DNA from 3 places in the Leclercia sp. W6 genome. Region 3 is predicted to be linked to each of the others. Evidence: predicted binding sites of a transcription regulator. Region 3 holds the regulator's gene; each other region holds the start of a gene.
What was found. The regulator PhoB, encoded in region 3, activates phosphate uptake and scavenging genes when phosphate is short. The targets are predictions, from matches to a motif close to CTGTCATAAAACTGNCNNAT.
Positions count from the first base shown of each region.

Region 1: pstS (phosphate ABC transporter substrate-binding protein PstS) is a predicted target of PhoB. The motif match lies at 4,968-4,987, and genes of this name have one in related genera.
Region 2: serA (phosphoglycerate dehydrogenase) is a predicted target of PhoB. The motif match lies at 4,553-4,572, and genes of this name have one in related genera.

Region 1 is NZ_CP031104.1:3,671,620-3,678,117, reverse strand. It holds gene DVA43_RS17990 (right-handed parallel beta-helix repeat-containing protein) at 1-1,029, opposite strand, end outside; gene glmU (bifunctional UDP-N-acetylglucosamine diphosphorylase/glucosamine-1-phosphate N-acetyltransferase GlmU) at 1,373-2,743, shown strand; gene glmS (glutamine--fructose-6-phosphate transaminase (isomerizing)) at 2,923-4,752, shown strand; gene pstS (phosphate ABC transporter substrate-binding protein PstS) at 5,075-6,115, shown strand; gene pstC (phosphate ABC transporter permease PstC) at 6,244-6,498, shown strand, end outside.
Region 2 is NZ_CP031104.1:4,595,382-4,601,879, reverse strand. It holds gene pepP (Xaa-Pro aminopeptidase) at 1-1,095, opposite strand, end outside; gene DVA43_RS22695 (YecA family protein) at 1,117-1,695, opposite strand; gene zapA (cell division protein ZapA) at 1,863-2,192, shown strand; RNA gene ssrS (6S RNA) at 2,234-2,417, shown strand; gene DVA43_RS22675 (5-formyltetrahydrofolate cyclo-ligase) at 2,443-3,039, shown strand; gene serA (phosphoglycerate dehydrogenase) at 3,130-4,362, opposite strand; gene rpiA (ribose-5-phosphate isomerase RpiA) at 4,630-5,289, opposite strand; gene argP (DNA-binding transcriptional regulator ArgP) at 5,440-6,333, shown strand; gene DVA43_RS22645 (oxidative stress defense protein) at 6,391-6,498, opposite strand, start outside.
Region 3 is NZ_CP031104.1:2,627,153-2,633,650, reverse strand. It holds gene mak (fructokinase) at 1-8, shown strand, start outside; gene sbcC (exonuclease subunit SbcC) at 45-3,176, opposite strand; gene sbcD (exonuclease subunit SbcD) at 3,173-4,378, opposite strand; gene phoB (phosphate response regulator transcription factor PhoB) at 4,573-5,262, shown strand; gene phoR (phosphate regulon sensor histidine kinase PhoR) at 5,284-6,498, shown strand, end outside.

The sequences.
Region 1 (6,498 bases), 1.0 Mb from region 3:
GCGGGCTGGCAGGGTGTACATCTCGCCTGCTTTCACCGCTTTCTCATTACCGATCACCACTTCGTTTTGTCTTACGCTAAATACCCCGTCCTCATTAGCGCGCGCCTGCAGCAGGTAATCTGGCGAAGCGCTGACCGTACCGGACGCCAGCTGCACCACGACCGGCAGTGGCTCTGCCTGCCAGGGCTCCGAAGGCACGGTATGGGCGCTGGTGGTGGTGAGCGAGGCGTTAGTGACCGTTATTTTGGCATTGCGGGAGGCAAAAAAGCCGACGTAATAGTGATCCTTGTTCTGTACCGAAATCAGGTCAGCGCGCGGCACGCGCTTGCTCACCCAGGTGTCGCTGTCCAGCGGGGCCCAGGCGGTAATAAAGCCGTCGTCGGTGCGCTGGAGTTTCAGGCGAAATTCCGGCGTCTGGCTCAGATCCACCTCTTCCTTATAACTCTGCTTCTTAATGGCGGCTCCGGCATCACCCCAGGGATGGCTGATCCCCTCCCGGGTGATAGCCTGCATTTTTACTCGCTGATGGTCTTTTTTATCCTGGGTCATGATGGCGTTCATCACCTGATTCGATGCCGCCGGAAACTCTTCATAACCCGTTTTTAGCGGTTGCTGGCGCGGGTTGCCGAGGACATCGCGCACCAGCAGTCCGGCGCCCTCCTGCGCGGCAGGTTTCGCGCCATTCTCCGGCCCAAACTGGTCGACCCGGACAGTGGCCTGCAAAACGAAATTTTCTGCCGTCGGCAGCTCGGTATAGAAAAACGTTAAGCCGTCGTGGGAGTTGGCGATTTTGCCGCCCCGGCTTTCCAGGGTGATGGCTTTCGCCAGGTCAGCGCTCTCCTGGGGTGAGAGCTTTTTCCCGTCGATGGTCACATCATTGACGCCGATTTTTTCGGGCAGCACGTTGGAGGAAAAATTCAGATCCGTTGATTGCCCAAAGGCGATGGCTTTCCAGACATGAGGTTGTTCTGTTGCCATAGCGGAAAAGGCGCTACACATCATCAGGGCCAGAGGTATTTTAGACTTCATCTTATTCTCCTGAGTAATAATTGAGCGCTATTATCATCAGAATAAAACAGTGTTTCTTTTTTGTGTGTCACACATTCAGATAATTAAAACAGTGTTTTGCTTATAACAGGCTTTATTAATAGAGCGAAAAAATAGCTAAGATGTTGGGAGGGCTGGAGAGTTCGCTAAAGGGCGCTATATTTCACAGGCAAAGCCCTTTAATCTGCGGTAAAAAGGACCGTTAATTTGCCCGAAACAGGCAACGTTGTGCGTTTTACCGTCACTCCATTTTTTGGCGCAAAATATGTAGAATTTTCAACGCCAAAGGGTTTTACTTTTCACTCAAATTACAGTCAGGACGTGTATGTTGAACACTGCAATGAGCGTGGTCATCCTTGCCGCAGGCAAAGGCACCCGCATGTATTCCGATCTTCCTAAAGTGCTGCACACCCTTGCAGGGAAAGCGATGGTGCAGCATGTCATTGATGCCGCTAACGATCTTGGCGCCAGCCAGGTGCATCTGGTCTACGGTCACGGCGGCGATCTGCTGAAGCAGACGCTGCGTGATGACAAACTCAACTGGGTTCTGCAGGCAGAACAGTTGGGCACCGGCCACGCCATGCAGCAGGCCTCCCCGTTCTTCTCTGACGACGAAGACATCCTGATGCTCTACGGAGATGTGCCGTTGATCTCCGTTGAGACGCTGACCCGTCTGCGTGCTGCAAAACCGCAGGGCGGGATCGGTCTGCTGACCGTTAAGCTGGATGATCCAACCGGTTATGGCCGTATCACCCGTGATAACGGCAAGGTGACGGGCATCGTTGAGCACAAAGATGCCACCGAGGCACAGCGTGAAATTCAGGAAATTAACACCGGCATTCTGATCGCCAACGGCGCGGACATGAAGCGCTGGCTGTCACAGCTGAACAACAATAACGCCCAGGGCGAATTCTACATCACCGATATCATCGCGATGGCGTATCAGGAAGGCCGCGAGATCGCTGCCGTTCATCCGGATCGCTTAAGCGAAGTGGAAGGGGTGAACAACCGTCTTCAGCTGTCCCGTCTGGAGCGCGTATATCAGTCCGAGCAGGCTGAAAAGCTGCTGCTGGCGGGCGTGATGCTGCGCGATCCGGCGCGTTTCGATCTGCGTGGGGTGCTGAGCCACGGGCGCGACGTCGAAATCGATACTAACGTTATTCTGGAAGGCAACGTAACGCTGGGTAACCGCGTCAAAATTGGCACCGGTTGTGTGATCAAAAACAGCGTCATTGGTGACGACTGCGAAATCAGCCCTTATAGCGTGGTTGAAGATGCTCATCTCTCCGCCGCCTGCACTATCGGGCCGTTCGCCCGTTTGCGTCCGGGCGCTGAGCTGCTGGAAGGCGCACACGTCGGCAACTTCGTCGAAATGAAAAAAGCGCGTCTGGGCAAAGGCTCGAAAGCTGGCCATCTGACCTATCTGGGCGACGCAGAGATTGGCGATAACGTGAATATCGGCGCCGGGACTATCACCTGTAACTACGATGGCGCGAACAAGTTTAAAACCATTATTGGTGACGACGTGTTTGTGGGATCGGATTCGCAGCTGGTGGCACCCGTGACGATTGGTAAAGGCGTAACCATTGCGGCGGGCACGACCGTTACCCGCAATGTGGCGGAGAACGAGCTGGTGTTAAGCCGTGTGCCGCAGGTGCATAAGCAGGGCTGGAAACGCCCGGTGAAAAAGAAGTAAGCGGATTATTTCCTCTCCCCCTCCGGGAGAGGATTCGGGATGAGGGGATAACATAATCCCCCGCCCATCAGCAGTACCCATAAATATAACCCCATTCTCTACAAGGCTCGGGGCGCCCGGAAAGGGCATAACAGGTCAGCGACAACGCAGGCGAAAGCCTCTATTCGGAATCTAAAACTATGTGTGGAATTGTTGGCGCAGTCGCGCAGCGTGATATTGCTGAAATCCTTCTCGAAGGTTTACGTCGTCTGGAATACCGTGGTTATGACTCTGCCGGTCTGGCAGTGGTTGATGCTGAAGGGAATATGACCCGTCTGCGTCGCCTCGGTAAAGTAAACATGCTGTCACAGGCCGCGGAAGAGAACCCGCTGCACGGTGGCACAGGTATTGCCCATACCCGTTGGGCGACCCACGGTGAACCTTCGGAAGGCAACGCGCACCCGCACGTCTCTGAACACATTGTGGTGGTGCATAACGGCATCATCGAAAACCATGAACCGCTGCGTGAAGAACTTATCGCGCGTGGTTACACCTTCGTCTCTGAAACCGATACCGAAGTGATTGCCCACCTGGTTCACTGGGAGCTGAAGCAGGGCGGTACGCTGCGTGAGGCCGTACTGCGTGCGATCCCACAGCTGCGCGGCGCCTACGGCACCGTGATCATGGACAGCCGCGACCCGTCTACCCTGCTGGCAGCCCGCTCTGGCAGCCCGATGGTGATTGGTCTGGGGATGGGTGAGAACTTTATCGCCTCCGATCAGCTCGCGCTGCTGCCGGTGACCCGTCGCTTTATCTTCATGGAAGAGGGCGATATTGCAGAAGTGACCCGCCGTGACGTCAAAATCTTTGATAAATCTGGCGAGCCGGTAAAACGTCAGGATATCGAATCCAACCTGCAGTACGACGCGGGTGATAAAGGCGCTTACCGTCACTACATGCAGAAAGAGATCTACGAGCAGCCGAATGCCATCAAAAACACCCTGACCGGGCGTATCAGCCACGGCGAAGTGGATTTGAGCGAGCTGGGTGCTAACGCCAACGAAATGCTGGCAAAAGTTGAGCACATTCAGATCGTGGCCTGCGGCACCTCCTACAACTCCGGTATGGTTTCCCGCTACTGGTTTGAAGCGCTGGCAGGCGTGCCGTGCGATGTGGAGATCGCCTCCGAGTTCCGCTATCGCAAATCCGCCGTGCGTCGTAACAGCCTGATGATCACCCTGTCCCAGTCCGGTGAAACCGCTGATACCCTGGCGGCGCTGCGTCTCTCCAAAGAGCTGGGCTATCTGGGCTCGCTGGCGATCTGTAACGTACCGGGCTCCTCGCTGGTGCGTGAATCCGATCTGGCGCTGATGACCAAAGCCGGTACCGAAATCGGCGTAGCCTCTACCAAAGCGTTCACCACCCAGCTGACAGTTCTGCTGATGCTGGTGGCGAAACTGGCCCGTCTGAAAGGTCAGGATGCGGCGATTGAGCACGATATCGTGCACGGTCTGCAGGCGCTGCCGAGCCGTATTGAGCAGATGCTCTCCCAGGACAAGCGCATTGAAGCGCTGGCGGAAGATTTCTCCGACAAGCATCATTCCCTGTTCCTGGGTCGTGGCGATCAGTATCCGATTGCTCTGGAAGGCGCGCTGAAGCTCAAAGAGATCTCCTATATCCACGCTGAAGCCTACGCGGCAGGTGAGCTGAAACACGGTCCACTGGCGCTGATCGACGCGGATATGCCGGTTATCGTGGTGGCACCGAACAACGAACTGTTGGAAAAACTGAAGTCCAACATCGAAGAAGTCCGCGCCCGTGGCGGCGTGCTCTATGTCTTCGCGGATCAGGATGCCGGCTTTACCAGCAGCGACAACATGCACATCATCGAGATGCCGCATGTGGAAGAGGTGATTGCCCCGATCTTCTATACCGTTCCGCTGCAGCTGCTGGCTTACCACGTTGCGCTGATCAAAGGCACTGACGTCGACCAGCCGCGTAACCTGGCGAAGTCCGTTACCGTAGAGTAATCCTCTCAGGCTCCACCTTCGGGTGGAGCTTTTTTTATCCTTTCTGCGCGTTTTTTCGCCTGCTTTTTTACCTTGCGTTCTATGACAAACTGTCATCTTCGGCTATTTTTTTCAGTGTCACAGAAAGAAAATTTACCTGAAATCAATCTGTCATATTTCAATATAAATACCTGATAATAATAGATTATTTTGCTGGTTTTTCTGCGCGATTTTCTTTGTCATAAAACTGTCATAATTCGTACATTTATCTGTCACCTCTTTGTCCTATTTTGCTCATCGTAGCCACTAAACAACGATTTACGAAAATCTTGCAGGAGACATTATGAAAGTTATGCGTACCACTGTCGCAACTGTTGTCGCCGCGACCTTATCGATGAGCGCGTTCTCTGTTTTTGCAGAGGCAAGCCTGACTGGCGCTGGTGCAACCTTCCCTGCGCCGGTGTATGCCAAATGGGCTGATACCTACCAGAAAGAGACTGGTAACAAGGTGAACTACCAGGGTATCGGCTCCTCCGGTGGCGTTAAACAAATTACCGCAAATACCGTTGATTTCGGCGCATCTGATGCTCCGCTGTCGGATGAGAAACTGAATCAGGAAGGCCTGTTCCAGTTCCCGACCGTTATCGGTGGTGTTGTGCTGGCGGTGAATATCCCTGGCCTGAAGTCCGGCGAACTGGTGCTGGATGGCAAAACCCTGGGTGATATCTACCTCGGCAAAATCAAAAAATGGGATGACGAAGCCATCACCAAACTGAACCCGGGCGTTAAGCTGCCTTCGCAGAACATCGCTGTGGTTCGTCGTGCTGACGGTTCCGGTACCTCCTTCGTCTTCACCAGCTACCTGGCGAAAGTGAACGAAGAGTGGAAATCCAAAGTCGGTTCCGGCTCTACCGTTAACTGGCCGACCGGTCTGGGCGGTAAAGGTAACGACGGTATCGCCGCGTTCGTACAGCGTCTGCCTGGCTCCATCGGCTACGTAGAATACGCTTACGCCAAGCAGAACAACCTGGCGTACACCAAACTGGTTTCTGCCGACGGCAAACCGGTCAGCCCGACCGAAGAGAACTTTGCTAACGCAGCCAAAGGCGCTGACTGGAGCAAATCTTTCGCTCAGGATCTGACCAACCAGAAAGGCGAAAATGCATGGCCAATCACCTCTACCACCTTCATCCTGGTCCACAAGGATCAGAAGAAGCCAGAGCAGGGTGCTGAAGTGCTGAAGTTCTTCGACTGGGCATACAAAAATGGCGGCAAACAGGCTAACGACCTGGATTACGCCAGCCTGCCGGACAGCGTGGTTGAGCAGATTCGTGCTGCATGGAAAACCAACGTGAAAGACAGCAGCGGTAAAGCGCTGTACTAACAGGATATTTTTGACGAAGATGGCGGGTAGCGCTGGCGCTAACCCGCCCTACGGTTCCGACTGTAGGCCCGGCAAGCGTAAGCGTCACCGGGCATATTCGTAAGACGTCTCAAACAGAAGAGTAATTTATGGCTGCAACCAAGCCTGCATTTAACCCTCCGGGTAAAAAAGGTGACATGATTTTCAGCGCGCTGGTAAAACTGGCTGCGCTGATTGTGCTATTGCTGCTGGGCGGCATTATCGTGTCCCTGATTTTCTCCTCCTGGCCGAGCATCCAGAAATTTGGTTTCTCCTTCCTGTGGACCAAAGAGTGGGATGCACCGAACGATATCTACGGTGCGCTGGTGCCTATCTACGGCACGCTGGTGACCTCGTTTATCGCG
Region 2 (6,498 bases), 2.0 Mb from region 3:
GCCATAGGCACCCACATCATGCACATCCAGCCCCAGCCAGTGGCTCAGGCCATGCATAAAGAAGGAACGGTGCGCGTTCTCAGCAATCAGCTGATCGACATCGCCCTGCAGGATACCCAGATCCACCAGTCCGCTGACCATAATGCGCACCACTTCGCCGGTGACTTCCTGAATAGAGGTGCCGGGGCGGAACAGCATCAGCGCAGTGTCCAGCGAGTGCAGAACGATGTCGTAAATGGCGCGTTGGGCTGGGGTAAATTTACCGTTCACCGGGAAGGTACGGGTGATATCCCCGGCATAGCCTTTAAATTCACATCCGGCATCAATCAGCACCAGATCGCCATCCCGCAGTTCGGACTCGTTTTCGGTGTAGTGAAGAATGCAGCCATTTTCACCCCCGCCCACAATGGTGTTGTAGGCCGGATAGCGCGCGCCGTGGCGGGAAAACTCATGATGAATTTCCCCTTCCAGCTGATATTCGAACATCCCCGGACGGCACTTTTCCATCGCCCTTGTATGGGCCAGCGCGCTGATCTCACCCGCACGACGCATCACCTCCAGCTCTTCAGCCGATTTAAACAGGCGCAGTTCATGCACAACGGGACGCCAGTCGGTGATCGTTGCGGGCGCTTTCAGATTTTGCCGGGAGCCTTTACGCAGCTTATCCAGCGCGGCAAAGAGAATCTCGTCGGCATACGCATATTCGCCCTGGGCGTGGTAAACCACATCCAGGCCATTGAGCAGCTGGTAAAGCTGATCGTTGATTTCGCTGAACGCCAGGGCGCGATCCACGCCCAGCTTTTCCGGCGCGGCCTGCTGTCCCAGCCGACGGCCAAACCAGATCTCGGCGGTGAGATCCCGGACGCGATTAAACAGCACGCTGTGGTTGTGGGTGTCATCACTTTTAATCAGCACCAGTACCGACTCCGGCTCGTTGAAGCCGGTGAAGTACCAGAAATCACTGCTCTGGCGATACGGATATTCGCTATCGTTACTGCGCGTGGCCTCCGGTGCGGCAAATATCAGCGCGGCGCTTCCCGGCTGCATCGTAGCCAGCAGCGCCTGACGGCGACGAAGGTACTCTTGCTGAGTCATGACACCCTCCAGTAGTTGTTATTAGTGTAAGGTTGGTTTGCGCACTTCCGGCGCAGTGGGCTGAGTCCGCGTAAAGGTATCGTGGCAGAGCAACGACGCGACGCGCACATACTCAATGATCTCTTCGAGGGACATTTCCAGCTCTTCCTGGTCCTCTTCCTCGTCGTAGCCCAGCTGTGCAATGTTGCGCAGATCGTCGATCGCTTCTCCGGCTTCGCCCGTCACCTTTTCAAGTTTAGGCTGCGTTACGCCCAACCCCAACAGGTAATGGTTAACCCACCCGGCCAGCGCATCGGCGCGATCGAACACGCTGACGTCGTCGCCATCAGGCAGATAAAGCTGAAAAAGGAAGCCGTCATCTTCCAGCGCATCGCTGATTGCGCCATGCATACTGCGCAACGCCTGGGCCAGATCGTGACCAAACGCCAGACCTTCGTTCGTCAGGTCGTGAACCAGCGGCAGCCATGAGCTGTCGTTGTTTCCACCACACAGCATCCCGCTGATCAGACCGTGCATTTCAGCAGGTGTTAAACCCACGCCCTGCTGGTTCAGTAACTGGCTAACGTCGTTGTAGCCAGGCATTTCGTTCTGTATAGACATGCGCATTCGTCATCATTGGGAGGAATATTCATGGTATGCTACCACTTTGGACCCTGGTGAACCAGAATAGGGCTTGTATCTGCGCACCAGGGTAGCTATAGTGTCGCCCCTTCGCAGCCCCCGGAATCGGGTGTGAAGGCAGCGCAGTCAAACAGCAGGAAGGTGGCATGTCTGCACAACCCGTCGATATCCAAATTTTTGGCCGTTCGCTGCGAGTGAATTGTCCGCCTGAACAAAGGGATGCTTTGAATCAGGCTGCGGATGATTTGAATCAGCGGTTGCAAGATTTAAAAGAACGCACTAGAGTCACAAATACTGAGCAGCTGGTTTTCATCGCCGCGTTGAACATCAGTTATGAACTGACTCAGGAAAAAGCGAAGACCCGCGAATACGCGGCGAGCATGGAACAACGCATTAAAATGCTCCAGCAGACCATTGAACAGGCATTGCTTGATCAGGGTCGCATTACTGACAGACCGGGGCAAAACTTTGAATAACACTTCATGGTCTACTATGGTAGAGTGACCCTGAAGGAAAAATTTCTCTGAGATGTTCGCATGCGGGCCAGTCCCCTGAGCCGATATTTCATACCACAAGAATGTGGCGCTCCATGGTTGGTGAGCATGCTCGGTTCGTCCGAGAAGCCTTAAAATCATGACGACACATTCACCTTGAACCAAGGGTTCAAGGGTTACAGCCTGCGGCGGCATCTCGGAGATTCCCTCACCTTTCTACCCAGCGACTACCATGACGCAACTTCCTGAAGTTCCTGCCACACGTCAACACATTCGTCAGTTTATTCGTCAGCAACGCAGAGCACTAACGCCTGAACAGCAAGCCCATTTCGCGCAGCAAGCCGCGGCCCGCATGATGGCGTATCCGCCTATGGTCATGGCGCACACGGTGGCCCTGTTTCTCTCCTTTGACGGCGAACTGGATACCCAGCCGCTGATTGATGAACTCTGGCGAACCGGGAAAAAGGTCTATCTGCCGGTACTCCACCCTTTTAGCCCAGGTAACCTCCTGTTTCTGCACTACCATCCTCACAGCGAACTGGTGGTGAATCGTCTGAAAATCACCGAGCCGAAACTGGACGTGCGCGACGTATTGCCGCTGGATCAGCTGGACGTGCTGGTGACGCCGCTGGTGGCGTTTGATGAGAGCGGCCAGCGCTTAGGCATGGGCGGGGGTTTTTACGATCGCACTCTGCAAAACTGGCAGCAGTACGGTTTACATCCCGTAGGCTATGCGCATGATTGTCAGGGCGTGGAAACGTTACCGGTGGAGAAGTGGGACATCCCGCTGCCTGCGGTGGTGACGCCGTCCAGGATTTGGCAGTGGTGAAAAAAGCCGGGTGGCGGCGTCGCCTTACCCGGCCTACACAATCCGTAGGCCCGGCAAGCAAAGCGCCGCCGGGCAGCAGACCGCACTAAATCAGTAAAGCAGACGCGCGCGAATCGTGCCCGGAATGGCTTTCATCCCCTGCAGCGCTTTCTCTGCAACGTCTTCATCCGCTTCGATATCGATAACCACATAACCCATCTGCGCGTTAGTTTGCAGATACTGTGCGGCAATGTTGACCCCCTGCTCGGCGAAGATCTGGTTAATGGCCGTCAGCACGCCCGGACGGTTTTCGTGGATGTGCAGCAGACGGCGTCCGCCGTGCAGCGGCAGAGAGACTTCCGGGAAGTTGACCGCAGAGAGGGTGGAACCGTTGTCGGAGTATTTGCTCAGCTTACCGGCCACTTCAAGACCGATATTTTCCTGCGCTTCCTGCGTGGAGCCGCCAATGTGCGGAGTCAGGATCACGTTATCAAACTCGCACAGCGGCGAGCTGAATGGATCGCTGTTGGTCGCCGGCTCGGTCGGGAAGACGTCAATGGCCGCCCCCGCCAGATGTTTGCTTTTCAGGGCGTCACACAGGGCAGGAATATCCACCACCGTACCGCGCGCGGCGTTGATCAGCAGCGAGCCCGGCTTCATCAGCGCCAGCTCTTCCGCACCCATCATGTTTTTGGTGGAGGCGTTTTCCGGCACGTGCAGGCTCACCACGTCGCTCATGTTGAGCAGATCGGAGAGATGCTGAACCTGGGTGGCGTTACCCAGCGGCAGTTTGCTTTCAATGTCGTAGAAGAAGACGTGCATCCCGAGCGATTCGGCGAGAATGCCCAGCTGCGTGCCGATGTGGCCGTAACCGATAATCCCCAGCTTTTTACCGCGCGCTTCGAAAGAGCCGGAGGCCAGCTTATTCCAGATCCCGCGGTGCGCTTTGGCGTTGGCTTCAGGAATGCCGCGCAGCAGCAGCAGGAGTTCGCCGATAACCAGCTCCGCCACGGAACGGGTGTTGGAGAATGGCGCGTTGAATACCGGAATACCGCGCTTCGCGGCAGCATTGAGATCGACCTGGTTGGTGCCGATGCAGAAGCAGCCAATCGCCACCAGTTTTTCTGCCGCGGCAATAACCTCTTCTGTCAGGTGGGTACGGGATCGCAGGCCGATGAAGTGGGCATCACGGATCGACTCTTTCAGCTGTTCGGTATCCAGTGCACCTTTGTGAAATTCGATGTTGGTGTAACCCGCCGCACGAAGGCTATCCAGTGCTTTCTGATGCACCCCTTCGACCAGCAGAAATTTAATCTTGTCTTTCTCCAGTGATACCTTTGCCATTTCCCCGACCCTGTCTGATTGTCTGAACTGTTGTTGTGCTGGATTGAAATCCACTCCCGCCAACATATCAAAAAAAACTATTGCAGCAATATGAACGTTTGCGTCGGCACTCTGAAGAAATGTCATACAGCCGCAATTGGCAGTGAATTATTCTGTGGAGCAGGAGGAAAGCGGCAGGATCGTCAGGGGAGGGTTATAAATGTGACACAAGTCACCAAATATCGCTTTTGCAAAAATAATTAGCGGGGGGAAGCTCCCCCCGTCAGATCATTTCATGATGGTTTTCACGCCTTCGGCGGTGCCAATCAGCGCGACATCCGCGCCACGGTTGGCGAATAACCCTACAGTTACTACGCCTGGCAGGCCATTGATAACGTTTTCCAGCGCCACGGCGTCGAGGATCTCCAGACCGTGAACATCCAGAATCACGTTACCGTTGTCCGTCACCACGCCCTGACGGTATTCCGGGCGTCCGCCCAGCTTGACCAGCTCACGGGCAACCGCGCTGCGCGCCATCGGGATCACTTCAACCGGCAGCGGGAATTTGCCAAGGATATCCACCTGCTTCGAAGCATCGGCGATACAGATGAACTTGTCCGCAACAGAGGCGATGATTTTTTCGCGCGTCAGCGCCGCGCCGCCGCCTTTGATCATCTGCATATGACCGTTAATTTCATCCGCGCCATCAACGTAGATACCCAGGCGGTCGACTTCATTCAGATCGAAAACGGTAATGCCCAGGCTTTTCAGCTTTTCCGTGGATGCATCGGAGCTGGAAACTGCGCCCTCGATCTGCCCTTTCATCGTGCCCAGTGCATCAATAAAGTGTGCTGCCGTAGACCCTGTACCCACGCCGACAATGGTACCCGGCTGTACATACTGGAGAGCGGCCCATCCTACTGCTTTTTTCAGTTCATCCTGCGTCATGATCTCTTGCCCGTGGTGATTTTGCGTGACGCGCATTATAGAGCATTCACCTGCGCCATGTGATCTGCAAGGTCACCAATTTCGTCTGTATCAAACATAAATTTATGTCATAGTGCGAAGTATTGAATCATTTGGGAGTCAGCCAGAGCAATGAAACGTCCGGACTACAGAACATTACAGGCCCTTGATGCCGTTATTCGTGAACGCGGATTCGAACGCGCAGCACAGAAGCTGTGCATTACCCAGTCCGCCGTTTCGCAACGGATCAAACAGCTTGAGAATATGTTCGGGCAGCCGCTGCTGGTTCGTACCGTTCCGCCGCGTCCCACCGAACAGGGGCAAAAACTGCTGGCGCTGCTGCGTCAGGTTGAGCTGCTGGAAGATGAGTGGCTGGGTGACGAACAGACCGGCTCCACGCCGCTGCTCCTCTCCCTGGCGGTCAACGCCGATAGTCTGGCAACCTGGCTGCTGCCCGCACTGGCCCCGGTGCTGGCCGATTCGCCTATCCGGCTGAATTTGCAGGTGGAAGACGAAACCCGCACCCAGGAGCGTCTGCGTCGCGGTGAAGTGGTGGGCGCGGTCAGTATCCAGCCTCAGGCGCTGCCAAGCTGCCTGGTGGATCAGCTGGGGGCGCTGGATTATCTCTTCGTCGCCTCCAAAGCCTTTGCTGAACGTTACTTCCCGAATGGCGTCACCCGCGCGGCGCTGCTGAAAGCGCCCGCCGTGGCGTTTGACCATCTCGATGATATGCATCAGGCGTTTTTACAGCAGAACTTCGACCTGCCGCCCGGCAGCGTACCCTGCCATATCGTTAACTCATCAGAGGCCTTCGTGCAGCTGGCGCGTCAGGGCACAACCTGCTGCATGATCCCGCATCTGCAGATCGAGAAAGAGCTACAGAGCGGCGAACTGATCGACCTGACGCCAGGCCTGCACCAGCGCCGCATGCTCTACTGGCACCGCTTCGCGCCGGAAAGCCGGATGATGCGCAACGTTACCGATGCGCTGCTGGCCCACGGCCATAAGGTCCTGCGCCAGGACTAATAAAAAAGCCGGGTCGCGTTAACGCTCACCCGGCTTTTTATTACTGCTAAACAACCATTACGGTGCTTTTGTCGCAGTATCAGGCTGCTGCACTTGCTGCTGCACCTGTGGAGTCTGCTGGCTCTGCTGCTGACCCTGTGCAGGCTCCAGCTGGAACACCACATC
Region 3 (6,498 bases):
CAAACTGACAGGGCAAAAGCCGGGTGACGCGTAGCGAGCCCGGCTTATAAAACAGCAAACTCTTTATCCAGCCTGCTGTACCCCAGCCCGTTAATCTTTTTCACTTTGATCTGCACCGGGATGCGCTCCTTCATCGCCTCGACGTGGCTGATCACGCCAATGGTTTTGCCGCTGGCATTCAGCGCATCCAGCGCATCCAGGGCGGTATCCAGCGTTTCGCTGTCCAGGGTGCCGAAGCCCTCGTCGAGGAACAGCGAGTCAATTTGCGTTTTGTGGCTCACCAGGTCGGAAAGCGCTAGCGCCAGTGCCAGGCTTACCAGGAAACTTTCCCCGCCGGAAAGGGTGCGGGTATCGCGCACGGCATCCGCCTGCCAGGTATCCATCACCTCCAGCTCCAGCGCGTCGCTGGCCTTGCGTTGCAGCAGATAGCGGCCATGCAGACGCATCAGCTGCTGGTTGGCGAGCCATACCAGGTTGTCGAGGGTTAAGCCCTGGGCAAACTTACGGAAGCGATCCCCCTCTTTGGAACCGATCAGCGCGTTAAGATACCCCCAGTCATCCGCCAGACGGGCCGCCTCCTCAATTTGCTGCATCAGTACCTGCTGGTGCTGGCGATTGTCGCTGTCCTGCTTAAGCTGCTGGCGGATCTCTCCCTGGCGGGTGGTATTTTCCCGCAGTTTCAGGCCGAGCTGCTGAAGCTGTTCCTGCAGAGCCGGCGCGTCCGTCGTCAGGCCCGCCGGACGTTGTTCCAGATGTTCGTTCAGTCGTTGTCCGGCCTGCTGAAGCAGGGCCGTGGTCTGCTGGATCTGATTCTCCAGCGTCTGTTTCAACTGCTCCAGACGCCGAACCGTATCGCCATCCAGCAGGGCCGCCAGAAACGCCTCCCGATCGCTAAAGATGCTGGCAGCCAGCGCGGCGGCAAACTGCGCCTGCGATTGTTGTAAACGTTCGCTTTCCAGCGTGTACTGCTGCTGTAGCGTGGCGAGCTGGCTTTGCAGGGAGACGCACTCGGTATGGATTTCACGCCAGTTATCCGGGATCGCACTTTCCGCCTGGGTGGAATCCGTTGCCGGAAGGGTATCCAGCAGCGGTGCCAGGGCGGTAATGCGCTCCCGCAGGGCGCTGTGCTGAGACTGCCGCTCTTGCCAGGCCTGCGACTCTTTTTCCCGTTCCGCAAGCCAGGCCGACTCGGCACCGTCCTCCGGCGCCGCCAGCGACAGGGCATGAAGCGTTTGCGCCATAGCCGTGCGCGTCGCCAGAAGCTGCTGCTGATAAAGCTGGAGCTGGGCTTCCTCTTCGCTCAGCTGGCTTTGCAGGGTCAGGCGCTGGCTCAGCTGGTAAAGCTGCTGTTCGTACTGCTCCTGTTTAGCCAGCCACGGGGCGATATCGTCCTGAATGTTCAACTGCACAGAGAGGGTTGCACACACCGCATTCCACTCTTTAGTGAGCGCTTGCTCATCCTGATAGAGCGTCTGCGCTTCGCTTGTTTCGCGCTGAAGCTGGCTGTTTAGCGCATTCACTTGCCCCAGAACCAGCAGGCCTTCCTCTTTGAGTGCGGCGACCTCCTTTTCCATCGCATCCCGGCGGCGCTGGTTTCCGGTGAGCGCCAGGGCCTGATACTGGGCAATGGCCGGATGTTCGGTAGAGCCGCAGAGCAGGCAGGGCTTTCCGGCCTCCAGTTCCGCCCGGTAGCTCTCCAGCTTCTTAATCTTCTCTTCCTGCTCACATAAGGTTTTGAGATCGAGATAGTGCTGGTTTTTCTCTTTGTACTGCTGGCGGCGCAATGTCAGGGTTTCGTTCAGTTTTGCCAGCTCGGCCTGGGCCTTTTGCACGCTTTCGCTATTCTGCCGCAATCGCTGTTGCAGGGGTTGATAGCGGGCATGCAGGGTGGTCAGGCGCTGACGTGCCGTGCGGGACTGTGTCTGCTGTGCCATCTCGGTGGCGGTCTGTTCCGCGGTAAGCGTCAGGGCGCTCTCCGGTAATCCCGCCAGCTTCTGGCGTAACGCCGTGATACGGCCAGTCAGCGTCGCGATCTGGGTTTTATCGCGATTAAGCTGGGTGAAGTGGGCGCGCCAGCCTGCAATTTCCTGGCCCCACTGGCGGAAGCGGTCGTGGTCGGTAAGCCACTGGGTGAGTGCAGTCAGCTCGGTTTGCAGCCTGTCGTGCGTGCGTAGCGCCCCGTTACGAATACCTGAACGCAGCGCCGTCCTGGACTGTAAGCGAGTATTCACATCCAGCATCTGCTGTTCCGTCTGCGAAAGCTGGGCAAGCTGCTCCTGCTGCCGCTCCCAGTGCGGGCGCAGCAGGGCCGCAGGCTGGGCCAGATGCAGTTTTTCCAGCTCGGGCGTGGCGTCCGTCAGGGCCTGCTGCGCCTGCTGCTGCGCGGCCTTCGACCGCTGTTGCTCCTGCACCAGCTCATCGTGGCGGGTAAGCCATTGATAATCTTTCTGGAGTTCCTGCTGCTGTGCCAGCAGTTGCGCTTCTTCGTCAGTAAGTACCTGCAAACCTTGCTGAAGCTGCTGTAGCTGCTCTTCGCTGAGCAACACCACGCCAGCAGCCTGGGCCTGGCGTTTCTCCAGCTCGCTGCGCGCCGCCTTATGTTTTTCAAACACCATGGCGGAGATCTGGCCGTAGATTTCGGTGCCGGTCAGCTCCTCCAGCAGTTCGGCGCGCTCTTTCGGTTTGGCGTTCAGGAAGGCGGCGAATTGCCCCTGGGATAAGAGCATCGAGCGGGTAAAGCGGTCATAGTCCAGCCCGGTCAGAGAGGCAACCAGCTCCAGCTTGTCCTTCACTTTATCTGCGAGGATCTTACCGTCCTTGCACTGGGCGAGCTCCACGCGGGGCACCTGCAGGTTGCCGTCCGGCTGGTTGCGCGCCCGGTTCTGGCTCCAGAATGCACGATAAGCTACCCCTTTGACTTCAAACTCGACCTCGGCGAGGCACTCGGCGGTGTCGCGGGTCATCAGATCGTTTTGCGATTGCGAGACGGTATTCAGACGCGGCGTCTCGTGGTAAAGCGCCAGGCAGATGGCATCCAGCAGGGTGGTTTTCCCGGCGCCGGTTGGGCCGGTGATAGCAAACAGGCCATTGCTGAGGAAGGGTTCGGCGGTAAAGTCGATTTTCCATTCGCCCTTGAGCGAGTTAAGGTTTTTCAGGCGCAGGCTGAGAATTTTCATGCCTCATCCTCCTCATTGCTGAGGGCGTGGATCGTGTGGCTGAACAGCTCGTTTAGCCGGGCCCGCTGGGTCTCATCCAGGGTTTCCTGGGCGAGTCGGCGCTCAAAAACCTCCTCAACCCGCAGCTCGCTGAGGGTTTCACGCAGGTTGCTGGCAAGGCTTCTCTCGCGCTGCTCGCGACTGCGCCGCACCAGCAGGACCTCTACCGGCAGATCGTCCGTCAGCTGCTGGATCTTACGCTGCATATCGTGCAGGTACTCCTCGGTGGTGAGTTCGATATCCAGCCAGACGGGAGGCGTCTGCTCCACGCCGCGCCACTGCTCAAGCTGGGCGGTGATCGCCGCCAGATCGCCCTTCAGCACCGCCAGCGGCTGGGTAATGGGCACCTCAAGCGATTCGACGCTGCTGAGCTTGCCCTGGTCGAAACTCACCAGATGGACGCATTTGCTTTTGCCGGTTTCATCAAAGCTGAGGGGAATAGGGGAGCCGCAGTAGCGGATATGTTCGCAACCGCCAATCATCTGCGCCCGGTGGATATGGCCCAGCGCTATATAGTCAGCGGCCGGGAAGTGCTGCGCGGGAAACGCATCCAGCGTACCGATATAGATGTCACGTACCGCGTCACTTTTACTGGCGCCGACGGTGGTGAGATGCCCCGTGGCGATAATCGGCAGTACGCTGTCGCCGCGAAGCGCGCAGGCCTGGGTATATTGCTCGGCATAATAGTGGGTAATGGCCTGCAACAGCTGCTGCTGTTTCTCAAGCCCGGAGAGGCCTGCCTGGCTTCGCACCACGTCCCGGGGGCGTAAAAACGGGATCGGGCAGAGTACCGCGCCGGGGGTGCCGTCGCGTCGGGTCAGAATTTGCGGCCCATGTCCGGCGCTGGCGACCACGGTGGTGTTGAGAAACGCCAGGATCTCGCGGGACTCATTCAGCGTGGCGACGGAATCATGGTTGCCGGCCACAATCACCAGATGGCAGCCGGTTTTTTGCAGATTGACTACGAAACGGTTATAGAGCTCGCGCGCGTAGCTGGGCGGCGAGCCGGTATCGAAAATATCCCCGGCCACGAGGATGGCATCCACGTCATGCGATTGCGCCATCTCAAGCAGCCAGTTGAGAAATGCTTCATGTTCGGCGGCGCGGCTTTTGCTGTAAAAATTTTGTCCCAGATGCCAGTCCGAGGTGTGAAGTATGCGCATAACAGATCCGTGGCAAAAAATGGTTAGCGGGATTATAAACTTTCAGGGGGAGGAAGATAACCGCTACAATCGGGGCTGCCATAAAACAACGGCTTGCCTTTATGAGCGGGCGCGTTTTTCATAAATCTGTCATAAATCTGACGCATAATGACGCCGTATTACAAACATGTAACCTTAATAAGACAGGGCTAAGTATGGCGAGACGTATTCTGGTCGTAGAAGATGAAGCACCCATTCGCGAAATGGTCTGTTTCGTGCTCGAACAAAATGGCTTTCAACCGATAGAGGCCGAAGATTACGACAGCGCGGTGAACCAGCTCAACGAACCCTGGCCCGATCTGATCCTGCTCGACTGGATGCTGCCTGGTGGCTCTGGTCTGCAATTCATCAAACATATTAAACGTGAAGCGTTAACCCGCGATATTCCGGTGATGATGTTAACGGCCCGCGGCGAAGAGGAAGATCGCGTTCGCGGTCTGGAGACCGGCGCGGATGACTACATTACCAAACCGTTTTCCCCGAAAGAGCTGGTGGCGCGCATTAAAGCCGTGATGCGCCGTATTTCACCGATGGCGGTGGAAGAGGTGATTGAGATGCAGGGGCTGAGTCTGGACCCTACCTCGCACCGCGTAATGACCGGTGAAAATCCCCTCGATATGGGACCAACGGAATTCAAACTGTTGCACTTTTTCATGACCCACCCGGAACGCGTCTATAGCCGCGAGCAGTTGCTCAACAATGTCTGGGGCACTAACGTCTATGTTGAAGATCGCACGGTTGATGTTCATATCCGCCGTTTGCGCAAGGCACTTGAAACCAGCGGTCACGATCGCATGGTGCAAACCGTCCGCGGCACGGGTTATCGTTTCTCAACCCGTTTCTGAACAATGACAGGAGTGTGACGCGTGCTGGAACGGCTGTCATGGAAAAGGCTCTGTTTTGAACTGATACTCTGCTGTATTCCGGCCCTGATCCTCGGGGCCGTAATCGGTTATTTACCCTGGTTTTTACTGGCGGCAGTCACCGGACTGCTCATCTGGCATTTCTGGAATTTGCTCCGCCTCTCATGGTGGCTATGGGTTGACAGAAGTATGACCCCGCCGCCAGGAAGCGGCAGCTGGGAACCCCTCCTGTATGGCCTGCACCAGATGCAGATGCGTAATAAAAAACGCCGACGCGAGCTGGGCAGCCTGATCAAACGCTTTCGCAGCGGCGCCGAATCGCTGCCGGATGCGGTGGTATTGACCACCGAAGAGGGGGCGATGTTCTGGTGTAACGGACTGGCGCAGCAGTTGCTGGGCCTGCGCTGGCCGGATGATAACGGGCAGAATATCCTCAACCTCCTGCGTTATCCGGAGTTCGCCCAGTATCTGAAAAAACGCGATTTTACCCGCCCGCACAATCTGGTCATGAACAACGGTCGCCATCTGGAGATCCGCGTGATGCCCTACAGCGACCAGCAGTGGCTGATGGTGGCGCGGGATGTGACGCAAATGCACCAGCTTGAAGGGGCGCGGCGCAATTTCTTCGCCAACGTCAGCCACGAGCTGCGCACCCCGCTGACGGTATTGCAGGGCTATCTGGAGATGATGCAGGAGCAGACGCTGGAAGGCGCGCCGCGGGAAAAAGCGCTGCACACCATGCGTGAGCAGACGCAGCGCATGGAAGGGCTGGTGAAGCAGCTGCTGACCCTCTCCCGCATTGAGGCGGCACCAACCCTGGCGCTGAATGAAACCATCGACGTGCCGATGATGCTGCGAATGCTGGAGCGCGAAGCGCAGACCTTAAGCCAGCAGCAGCATCAGCTCACCTTTGAGGTGGATAACAACCTGCAAGTACGCGGCAGTACCGACGAGCTGCGCAGCGCCATCTCTAATCTGGTCTATAACGCGGTGAATCATACCCCGCCAGGCACCCACATCACCGTGCGCTGGCAGCATGCGCCAACGGGAGCGGAGTTCAGCGTGGAAGACGATGGTCCCGGTATCGGCCCGGAGCATATTCCGCGTCTTACCGAGCGTTTTTATCGGGTGGATAAGGCGCGCTCCCGGCAGACGGGGGGCAGTGGCCTGGGGCTGGCGATCGTGAAACACGCCATTAATCACCACGACAGCCGCCTG